DNA from 3 places in the Rhizobium sp. SRI_017 genome. Region 2 is predicted to be linked to each of the others. Evidence: riboswitches for the same ligand, from Rfam matches in the RefSeq annotation. Region 2 holds a riboswitch; each other region holds the start of a gene.
What was found. Region 2 has a riboswitch for cobalamin ahead of AC2YI2_RS08835 (CbtB domain-containing protein). Riboswitches for the same ligand answer to the same signal wherever they lie in the genome.
Positions count from the first base shown of each region.

Region 1: another riboswitch for cobalamin. It lies ahead of bluB (5,6-dimethylbenzimidazole synthase); the one in region 2 lies ahead of AC2YI2_RS08835 (CbtB domain-containing protein).
Region 3: another riboswitch for cobalamin. It lies ahead of AC2YI2_RS23595 (aromatic ring-hydroxylating oxygenase subunit alpha); the one in region 2 lies ahead of AC2YI2_RS08835 (CbtB domain-containing protein).

Region 1 covers NZ_JBYCZP010000001.1:104,280-107,550, reverse strand. Annotated here, with positions in the region: gene AC2YI2_RS00565 (F0F1 ATP synthase subunit B) at 1-116, shown strand, start outside; gene AC2YI2_RS00560 (F0F1 ATP synthase subunit B) at 129-620, shown strand; gene bluB (5,6-dimethylbenzimidazole synthase) at 838-1,632, opposite strand; cobalamin riboswitch at 1,677-1,850, opposite strand; gene rnhB (ribonuclease HII) at 2,035-2,688, opposite strand; gene AC2YI2_RS00545 (PA0069 family radical SAM protein) at 2,872-3,271, opposite strand, start outside.
Region 2 covers NZ_JBYCZP010000003.1:232,178-235,448, reverse strand. Annotated here, with positions in the region: gene cobU (bifunctional adenosylcobinamide kinase/adenosylcobinamide-phosphate guanylyltransferase) at 1-520, opposite strand, end outside; gene AC2YI2_RS08840 (CbtA family protein) at 522-1,274, opposite strand; gene AC2YI2_RS08835 (CbtB domain-containing protein) at 1,287-1,475, opposite strand; cobalamin riboswitch at 1,519-1,892, opposite strand; gene AC2YI2_RS08830 (peptidoglycan-binding domain-containing protein) at 2,007-3,271, opposite strand, start outside.
Region 3 covers NZ_JBYCZP010000012.1:65,866-69,136, forward strand. Annotated here, with positions in the region: gene AC2YI2_RS23595 (aromatic ring-hydroxylating oxygenase subunit alpha) at 14-1,261, opposite strand; cobalamin riboswitch at 1,383-1,604, opposite strand; gene AC2YI2_RS23600 (Lrp/AsnC family transcriptional regulator) at 1,691-2,170, opposite strand; gene AC2YI2_RS23605 (diaminopropionate ammonia-lyase) at 2,272-3,271, shown strand, end outside.

The DNA.
Region 1 (3,271 bases), on a different contig from region 2:
TGGCCGAAGTCTCTGGTGTTGCCGAAGATGTCGCATCCGAAATCGTATCGCAGCTCACGGGCGTTTCTGTCGGCAAGGCCGATGTGACCGCCGCGGTCAGCGCGGCCAAGGGCTGAGGAGAATCCACGATGGACGCAACTGCATGGGCCCAGCTTTGGTCTCAGGTCGCCCTGGTTCTCTTCCTCGCGTTGGTGATCTACATGGGCGCCCCGAAGATTATCGGCAAGAGCCTCGACGATCGCGCTGCGAAGATCAAGGCTGAACTCGACGCCGCGAAGAACCTCCGCGAAGAGGCTCAATCGCTGCTCGCCGAATACCAGAAGAAGCGCAAGGACGCCGAAGCGGAGGCCGAGCATATTCTCGCCGCCGCCAAGCGCGAGGCTTCCGCCATGGCCGCCGACGCCAAGGCGAAGACGGAAGAATATGTCACCCGCCGCACCGCGCTCTCCGAGCAGAAGATCAAGGCCGCTGAAACCGACGCCGTCAACGCCGTCCGCGCCGCTGCCGTCGATCTCGCCATCGCCGCTGCCGAGAGGCTGATCGCTTCGAAGGTCGACGTTGCCACCGACGCGACGCTGTTCAAGAATTCGGTCAACGAAGTGAAGAGCCGGCTGAACTGAGCCTGTTCTTCTCGACGAGTTCAAGGCTCTGCCACTGGCGGGGCCTTTTCGTTTGGCCGGCCAGCATCCAGAACGTCATCCTCGGGCTTGTCCCGAGGATTTGCGTTTTCCCTGCAGTGCCGTGAGACTCGGAGCATAAAGCTCCGTCCCGGATCCTCGGGACAAGCCCGAGGACGACGTCAGGGGAGGGGGCGCCGCACGTCTCTTCCTTCAAAGACTAGCCTGCCTGCCGCCGGCATTCGATCTCGCGATAGAAGTCCAGAACATGCGAATGCTCGGGCCAGCGCTCCTCATAGATCAGCTTGTCGAGCGACAGCTTCTCCCGCCATCCCTTCACCGCCAGTTCCGGCCGGACATAGAGTTGGTCGACATAGCCGACGCAGAGATAGGCGATGATCTCGACGCTCTCCGGCAGGCCGAGATGGCGAGAGAGCCGGTCATGGTCGAAGATCGATACCCAGCCGACGCCGACGCCCTCGGCCCGGGCGGCGAGCCAGAAATTCTGCACCGCGCAGACAGTCGAATAGAGATCCATCGCCGGATTGTGTGTGCGCCCCAGCACGAAGTCACCGCCGCGCTTGCGGTCGCAAGTAATGCAGATGTTGAGCGGTGCCTTGAGGATGCCTTCGAGCTTCAGGCTCATATATTTGAGCTTCACCTCGCCTGTCAGTTTATCCGCGGCTTCGACATTGGCCTCGTGGAAGATGCGATGCACCGCACGCCGGTTCTCCTCCTCGCGGATCAGGATGAAGTTCCAGGGCTGCATGTAGCCGACCGATGGCGCCGCGTGCGCGGCCTCCAGCAGCCGCCTCAGCAGGGCAACCGGGATCGCATCCGGCAGGAATTCATTCCGCACATCGCGGCGACTGTGGATGGCGCGATAGACGGCAGCGCGTTCGGCTTCGGAGAATGGTCCCGCTTGTGAGATTGAGCTGTTGCGCAACTCCGGACGGAAAACCGCTTCACACTTTTCCTGGAGTTGCTCCTGATGGCGCGACGGTTCGGCCTGCATGTGTACCCCCACATGGTCTGGCACTCGCCGGGCCGTCCTCGCCCTTGAAGCTATCGTGTCCGGCCGGTCTTCTGGCTTGGGTTCAACTGGCTTCGCCGCCTTCCCGGTCTCCCAGTGGCACCTGACGACTCCATCCCCCTCACAGCGTTGGGCACGCGCCGGATTGACACCGGCTTCCCGATTCTCCCGCTAGGGGCACCGGACGAGGGTGTTTGAGCAATTTTCGCACACGTTTGCAATGTGCGGCGGCGACGTCGTTTGTCGCTGCCCCTCATCCGCCTGTCGGCACCTTCTCCCCGTTTTGACGGGGAGAAGGGACCTGTGGCACCGTCGGCGTCTCTAGCGTCCCCTCGCCCCGCCTGCGGGGAGAGGGCCAGGGTGAGGGGCAATCCCATGAATTCCTTAGGAAATTGGCTTGAATGGACTGAACGTCATCCGATGAATGGCACATGGTCCATGTGCTGATATCGCGGTCCGATGCACCTCGGTCGCATAGCCGGCATGGGTCTCGAACCCATATTGCGGATAGCTGATACCGGCCGCGCACATCATCCGGTCGCGCGTTACCTTGGCCACGATCGAGGCGGCGGCGATGGAAAAGGACCGTGCATCTCCCTTGATCAGTGCCTTGGCGTGGCATGACAGGCCCGCCGGTACGTCGCGTCCGTCCACTAGCACGAAACGCGCGGTCCTGGGCAGGGATGCGACAGCGCGGCGCATGGCTTCGAGCGAAGCGCGGAGAATATTAAAGCGGTCGATCGATGTGTGGCTGAGCGAAGCGATGGAGACTTCCGCGGTTGCCAGGATCTCCTCATAGAGTTCCTCGCGCCGTGCGGCCGTCAGTTGCTTGGAATCGTTGAGCCCCTTCGGAATGCGCTTAGGATCGAGGATCACGGCGCTGGCGACCACAGGTCCGGCCAGCGGGCCGCGTCCGGCTTCATCGACGCCTGCGACCGGCATGAAGCCATCGCGCATCAGCCCCTTCTCGAAGCGGAATGTCGGGACGATTTCCTCTTCGAGCAGGGGAAGGGAACCGGATGAAGGACGTCGAGCCATGGGGGATAGTTCGCATCTCATCCGATTCCCTGCAAGTCCCGGCGCGAGGGCGGCGCACCGGGACCACGAGCATGTTGTTTCAACATGCTCGACACGATCGGGAACTGGCGGAGAACCCGATCGTGCATATTCAGCCAGGCCCGTGCGGGCAGTGGGCCAAGCCCGGCCGAAAGCGAAGGCTGCCTAGAGCAGCGAGAGCTGGACCCCATGGCCGCTGGGCGGCACGAAGAGATTCGAATTCAAAGAGATCGACCGGCGCGTCAAGCCGTACTTCTTGGCAGCGAGCTCGAAGCGCCGGGCGATCTGCCAGGCATAGGGGCCTGCGCCCTTCATACGTTTGCCGAACTCGGCATCGTAGTCCTTGCCGCCGCGCATCGAGCGGATCAGGCTCATCACATGGCGGTAGCGATCCGGGTAGTGCCTGAGCAACCAGTCGCGGAAGAGGGGGCTCACTTCGAGCGGCAGGCGGAGCAGGATATAGCTCGCCTCCTTCACGCCTGCCGCGGAGCCTGCATCGAGGATGCGTTCGAGCTCGTGGTCGTTGAGCGCCGGGATCATCGGCGAGGCGAGGATCGCCGTCGGC
Region 2 (3,271 bases):
CCTTCATCTTGAGCGGCAATCCTGCCGCCACGAAATAGACGTCCGTCGCGCTTGCCGCGACCGCCTGGTGAAGCCGGCCGGAATGATCGCGAAAATCCCGCGCCATGCGGTTCTCCGGTACAATACCCAGTCCGACTTCATTGGAAACCAGGACGAGCTTGGCGCGCGCCCGGGGCAAATGCGCAGCAAGCCGCGCGAATTCCTCGGCCATCACCCGCTCTTCCATCATCAGGTTGGTGACCCAGAGCGTCAAGCAATCGACCAGTATCACATGGGCCGGATCATCGAGCGCTTCAAGCCGTCCGACGAGATCGACCGGCTCCTCATGCGTCTGCCAGCCCTCGCCGCGGTCCGCCTGATGACGTGTGATGCGCTCGCGCATCTCCTCATCCCAGGCGCGGCCGGTTGCCAGATAATGGCGCGAGAGGCCGGTCTCGGCGACCAGCCTCTCGGCAAAGGCGGATTTGCCGGAACGCGCCCCGCCGAGCACGAGGACGGCACCAGACGGAGCAGTTGTCATATCAGGCCGTCTTGACCCAGCGGTCATTGATGGCGCCCATCGCGAGCCCCAGCACAATCCAGAACAGCAGCCCGGCCGACAGCGTCGCGACCGCAAATTCGGCGGCCAGAATGGCCGGCACGTTGCTGGTGATATCGGTCGGCTGCGGTGCGCCGATCACATGCGGCACCAGCATCAGCACGACACCCGCCGCCTTCGCCACAGGCTCCTTGCGGAGCACGATGAGATAGAGCGAAGCGGCGGTCGCAATCACCGTCCCGATCCACCAGGCCTGCCGGTCGAACAGCTCTGCTGCCGGGAAGCCCGGAAGCTCCGGCGGCAGTCCGACAGACGGCATCAGGTGGAAAGTGAGCCACGCCGCCGCACCCCACAGTGCGCCGTTGGCGAGCGTCAGCGAGCGGCCGGTTACGACGACGGCAGCCATTAGCAGCAGCGAAAAGCCGGCGCCGGCAACAAGATTGGCCATCAGCGTGCCGGTAGTACGGCCGACGCCGAACAGCATGCCGCCCTCTTCTTCCTCGGCGGCAGCGGCAGGTGCTGCGGTCGTGGCCTCAGTCTTTGACTGCTGCGCTTGCGCAGCAGTCGCGATGGAAAGCTGGAGGCCACTCGTATGCTCATGGGCCGCCGGCGCTTCGCCCTCATATTTCTCGGCTTCGAGAATGAGCGGAATGACCTTCGCGTGCTGCACCACGGTCTGGAGCGCACCAGCGATCAGCCCGGCCACAAGCGCAGCCAGGAGATATTTGACGATCATGGGAGCCCCCTTTTAGTGGCAGGGGAAGCCATTGGCGTGGCGAACGTCGTGCGCGGTATCATGCAGCACGGACGAATGCGCAAAGCCAGCGCCGAAGATCAGGAACGAACCGAGCATGAGCGCAAGAACGCCCGCGACGAGACGATCCGAAAGAGAACCGGCCAGAGTAGTAGATTTGGTAGAAACTGCAGAATGAGCCATGACAACCTCCGTGCTGCTGGCAATGAAGACCTTTGGCGCGGAAGCGCCCCCGTTTCGTTTGGCAGGTCTCCTGGCTCGCGGGTAACGGCGTGTCGCCACGCCATCGCATCGCCCTCGCCTTCCCGAAGCTTGCTGGCCTTTGCGCGTGGGGGACGATTCGTAGAGTAAAGAGGCGTCCCGCCCCGTGTTGCCGCAATGGCCGCTTCAGTGACTTTTCGGCTCTTCCGTCTCACACCGCGCCGGACACGATGTCCTGGCTCACGATGCCAGCGCGAAAAAACCGCCGGGCTTCTGCTTATCCGCTCTACAGTCGCGGGGTCGGCCGGGATGAAAACGCCCTGATTGGGTCCATTCCTCCCATTCCCTTTTGATCCCTTGGGCTTACACCCGCTGGGAACCAAACGTTATCGATCATTAGAACCACCGCCGAACCAAGTCAATCGACATATCGACGCCCGCCTTGTCCGTTTGCGCCATCCAGGAATCAAAACGGGGCGCCGAAGCGCCCCGTCGAATGGCAATGAAACCCGATCAGCAACGGCGCTTCTTGCGGCAACCGCCGTTGAACCGCACCTTGACTTTCACGCGATTCTTGAACCGGTTCTTGAAGGGCTTGACCACAACAACCGCCGGACGACGTTTGACGATCAGCACCTTGTTGCGCGGACGGACCAGCACCCACTCGGTACGCGGACGTACGCGATGGACCCGGACCGGCACGCGACTCGCGAGCCAGCCCGCATAGGTCGCAGCCGAAGCAGCGAAGATCGCCTCCGTCTGGTCTTCGGAGAGGTAGCCGGTGACCGGCGCACCGTTGTCCTGCTGCCAGGAGGCGATCGCGTCGCGGCTGCGATTGCCGAACACGCCATCGGCGCCCTGGGTGTCGTAGCCGAGCGAGCTTAGGCGACCCTGGATTTCCGCCCTCGTTTCCTTGTCAAGCGTTGCATCCTCGACGTCCTCCGAGCCCTCGGTGAACTCCGTCTGCTGCTGGTCCTGAGCGTTCTGGTTCTGCTTCGTCTTCAGGCCGCCCATATTGGAATTGGCCTGCTGTTCCTCGGGGCCGCCCTGGTCTACGTCCTGCTGGGCCTGATCGTCGCTAGGCTGCTGCTCGACCTCCTGGCTAGCCTGCTGGTCATCGCTCTGGTTGTTGTTCTTCTGGCGCTTGCCGTCGTTCTTGGTTGCCGTGTCCTGCTGGTCGCCTTCCGAAATCGTCGGATCCGGCGTCTCGGCGGCAGCGAGCTGGGCAATACGCGCCTGGGCGATCGCGGCGAACTTGCCGTTCGGATAGACTTTTATATAGGCCTCGTATTCCGTGACCGTATTGCCGTCGGAAGCGGCCTTCCAGAGGGCATATTCCTGCTCCCAGTCGGCGCCCTGTCCCTGGTCGTTGGTCTGCGCCGTCTCGGTGCTGTTCGCTGCATCGGCTGGCGTCTCGTCGGACTGTGCCTGGTCCTCGGTCTGATCCTGCGCGTCATCGGACTGAGCCTGATCTTGAGCCTGATCTTGGGCCCCATCCTGCGCATCATCAGCCGGCGCGGTATTCTGCGTCTTCTTGATCGCGACATCCGTGTCCTGCTGGTCGTCGGCCGGAGCCGTCGCGGTCAGGTTCTCGATGCGGGTCTTGGCAACCTTGGCGAATTTCCCCTGCGGGAAATCCTTGAGATACTTCTTATAGTCCTCGAGCTTGCCGGACTTGGAAACCTGGCGCCACATTTCGAGGTCCTTGGTGCCGTCGCCTTCGGTCACATTCTTCGTCGTATCAGCCACGGCGGCGGTTTCGTCGCTGTTTGTCGTCT
Region 3 (3,271 bases), on a different contig from region 2:
ATCGGTCTCCGGATCAGGCGACGGAACGCAGCGCCGGCCGGCTCTGGCCGGTCAGGCGTTCCTGCATGAAATTCGAATACCAGTCGACGAACTGGGCGACACCGCCTTCATGGATCTCCGAATAGGGGCCGGGCTGGTAAGCCGGGGAATGGATGCCGCGGGCATTCTCCTCGACGATCTGGCGGTCCTGGTCGTTTGTCTCGGTCCAGACATGGATGAGTTCGTCGAGGCGATAATCGATGCCCTCGACGGCGTCCTTGTGGACCAGCCATTTGGTCGTCACCGCAGTCTCGGTTGCGCTGAGCGGCATCACCCGGAAGGTGATGGCGTGGTCGGAGAGCACGTGGTTCCAGGTCGTCGGATAGTGGAACAGCAGCAGCGTGCCGATGCGGTCCATGTTGACATTGTCCGACAGGCGCATCTGCACCGCCTTGCGGCCGGAGATCGTGTAGCTGATCGCGTCGCGCAGCAACGGCACGCGGGTGGTGCGGAACTGGCCCTCGTCGTCCATCACGAAGGCGCTCGGCAGGCCGACGGCCTCGCATTTTTCCCAATGCGCGGCGATTTCAGGATCCTCGGCAGCACCGTTCACGCCGGTTACGCTCGGCGCTTCCGGGAAAGTCTTGCAAAGTTCCGGATGGTTGCCGGCGCAATGGTAGCATTCGCGGTTGTTTTCCCAGACGAGCTTCCAGTTGCCCTTCTCGATGATCGTGCTCTCATAGGCGATCTTGGCGTCGCGCAGGCGGTGCGGCAGGAAATAGGGCTCCATCATCGCCCGGAAGGGCGCGAAATCCATCGGTTCGTCGGCAAGGCAGATGAAGATGTAGCCGCCGGCGCTCTCGCAGGCGACCGGCTTCAGGCTGAAGCCGGACACATCGAAATTGTCGCCCATCTGGCGCGCGAAAAGCAGCGAGCCGTCGAGATCGTAGGTCCACTGGTGATAAGGACAGACGAGCTTGGCGGCATTGCCGCGATGTTCCTGGCAGACGCGGGAGCCGCGATGGCGGCAGGAATTGTGCAGCGCGTTGATCTTGCCGTCATGGCCGCGGACGAGGACGACGGAATAGGCGCCGACCTCAACGGTCGTGTAGTTGCCGGCATTCGGGATTTCGCAATCGTGGGCGACGAACAGCCAGTCCTTGTACCAGATATGCTCGAGATCGAGCTGGTGGAAAGCCGGATCGATATAGAAGGGCTGGTCGAGGCTGTAACCGGGTTTGCGGTTGTTCAGCCGGCTAAGCATATCTGCGCGAATATCCATTTCGGTCCTCGTTTCCAGGGGACTGGTCCAAAGGGTTCGGGGGAGCATGGAACATCGCGCAACCGGGTCTCCGCCCGTGTCGCAATGGTCATCCGCCCCGCGACCGCCCACCGCGATCAGTCGAGTATCAATAGGCAAGGCTGGTTTCCGGGCTTCGAAGCGGCAGGTCCGTAGCTATGCGGACCGGCCCGTCGCGACTCCTTCCCAAGCATTACGCCCAGTGGACTCCCATCGCGCTTTGACTTCGCTACCGTTGCGGGGGCAGCGCCGGCATCCCACCGGCTTCCCAATTCTCCGGCTCACATCTCTCGAAGCGGCCGGCACCTTACGAGGGGAATTGAACCATAGTCATTGCGACATGGCGACATCATCTGCGACATCGCCATGGCGGTGTGGAAACAAAATTTCGAACTGTTCAAAAAAGAAGCGCTAGATCGGCAGGCCGAGCCCGATCTTGACGCGATCCATGGCGACGAAGGTGCGGAAGCGCTTCACATTATTGTTGCCGAAGAACAGGCGGCGGGTGAGCACTTCATAATCGGCCATGGTGGGCACTGTGATGACGAGGATGAAGTCGGCCTCGCCGGTGACATAGTAGCATTGCTGGATCTCGGGCGTGTTCGCGAATTCGCGTTTGGCGCTCTCGATCTGTTCCGCGGTTTCGCTGAAGACCTCGATCTCGACGAAGATGGTGATCGATTGGCCCACGGCTTCAGGATCGACGATCGCGACATTGGCCTGGATGACGCCGGTCTCCGTCAGCCGCTTGATCCGGCGCTGGACCGCGGGAGCGGAGAGATTGACCGCCTCGCCGATCGTCCGCTGCGGCGTCATGTTGTCCTGCTGCAGGATCGCGAGAATCTTGCGGTCGAATTCATCGAGGGCGACTGATAGCTCGAACTTGCGCATGAGCGGCGATCCACGAAACAAACTTGCATGGTGACGACCAATATAGAGCGCAAATCTTGCCTCGCCTGCAATAATATTCAGGGACATCAGAGGAGACGATCATGTTCCTGCGCAACACCAACCCCGACTATCGCAAGCCGCTGACACCGGAAGACGCTGAAACGCTCGGCAGCACCGCCGCCAAGGAGGTCGAGCGCTATCTCGGTTTCCGCGACACCCATGCCGAGACGCCGCTGCATGGCCTGCCTGCACTGGCCCGGAGCATCGGTGTCGCCTCCATCCACATCAAGGACGAGGGCCGGCGGCTCGGGCTCGGCAGTTTCAAGGCGCTGGGCGGTTCCTATGCCGTGATCCGGCTGGTGCTGGAGGAGGCGGGGCGAAGGCTTGGCCGAAACGTCGATATCTCGGAACTCTCCGCGCCGGAGATCCGGGCGATCGCCAAGGCCATGACCTTCGCCTGCGCCACCGACGGCAATCACGGGCGATCGGTCGCGCAAGGCGCGCAACTGGTCGGCGCCAAGGCCGCAATCTTCGTGCATGGCGGGGTCAGCGACGAGCGGGTCGCCGCGATCGGCCGCTATGGTGCAGAGATGATTCGCGTCGCCGGGACCTATGACGACTCGGTGCGCGAGGCAGCACGCGTCGCCGGGGAGAAGGGCTGGACCATCGTCTCCGATACGTCCTGGCCTGGTTATGAGCGGATCCCCGGCCTTGTGATGCAGGGCTACACAGCGATCATCCGCGAGGCGCTGCGTGCGCTGCCTGCGCCGCCGACCCATGTCTTCGTGCAATCGGGCGTCGGCGGCATTGCCGCCGCGGCCGCCGGACACCTCGCCATTGCGCTCGGCAACAAGCGGCCGGTCTTCACCGTCGTCGATCCCGCCCGATCCGCCTGCATCGTCGAGACAGCCCGGGCCGGCCATCCGGTGAAAGTGCCGCATGGCGAGCCGACCGTAATGGCGATGCTGGAATGCTACGAGCCGTCGCTGGTCGCCTGGCGCATCCTGGCCCGCGTCGCCGATGGCTTCATGACCGTCGACGAGGATGATGCGATCAATGTCATGCGGCGGCTGGCCAATCCGCTCGGCAATGATCCCGTCA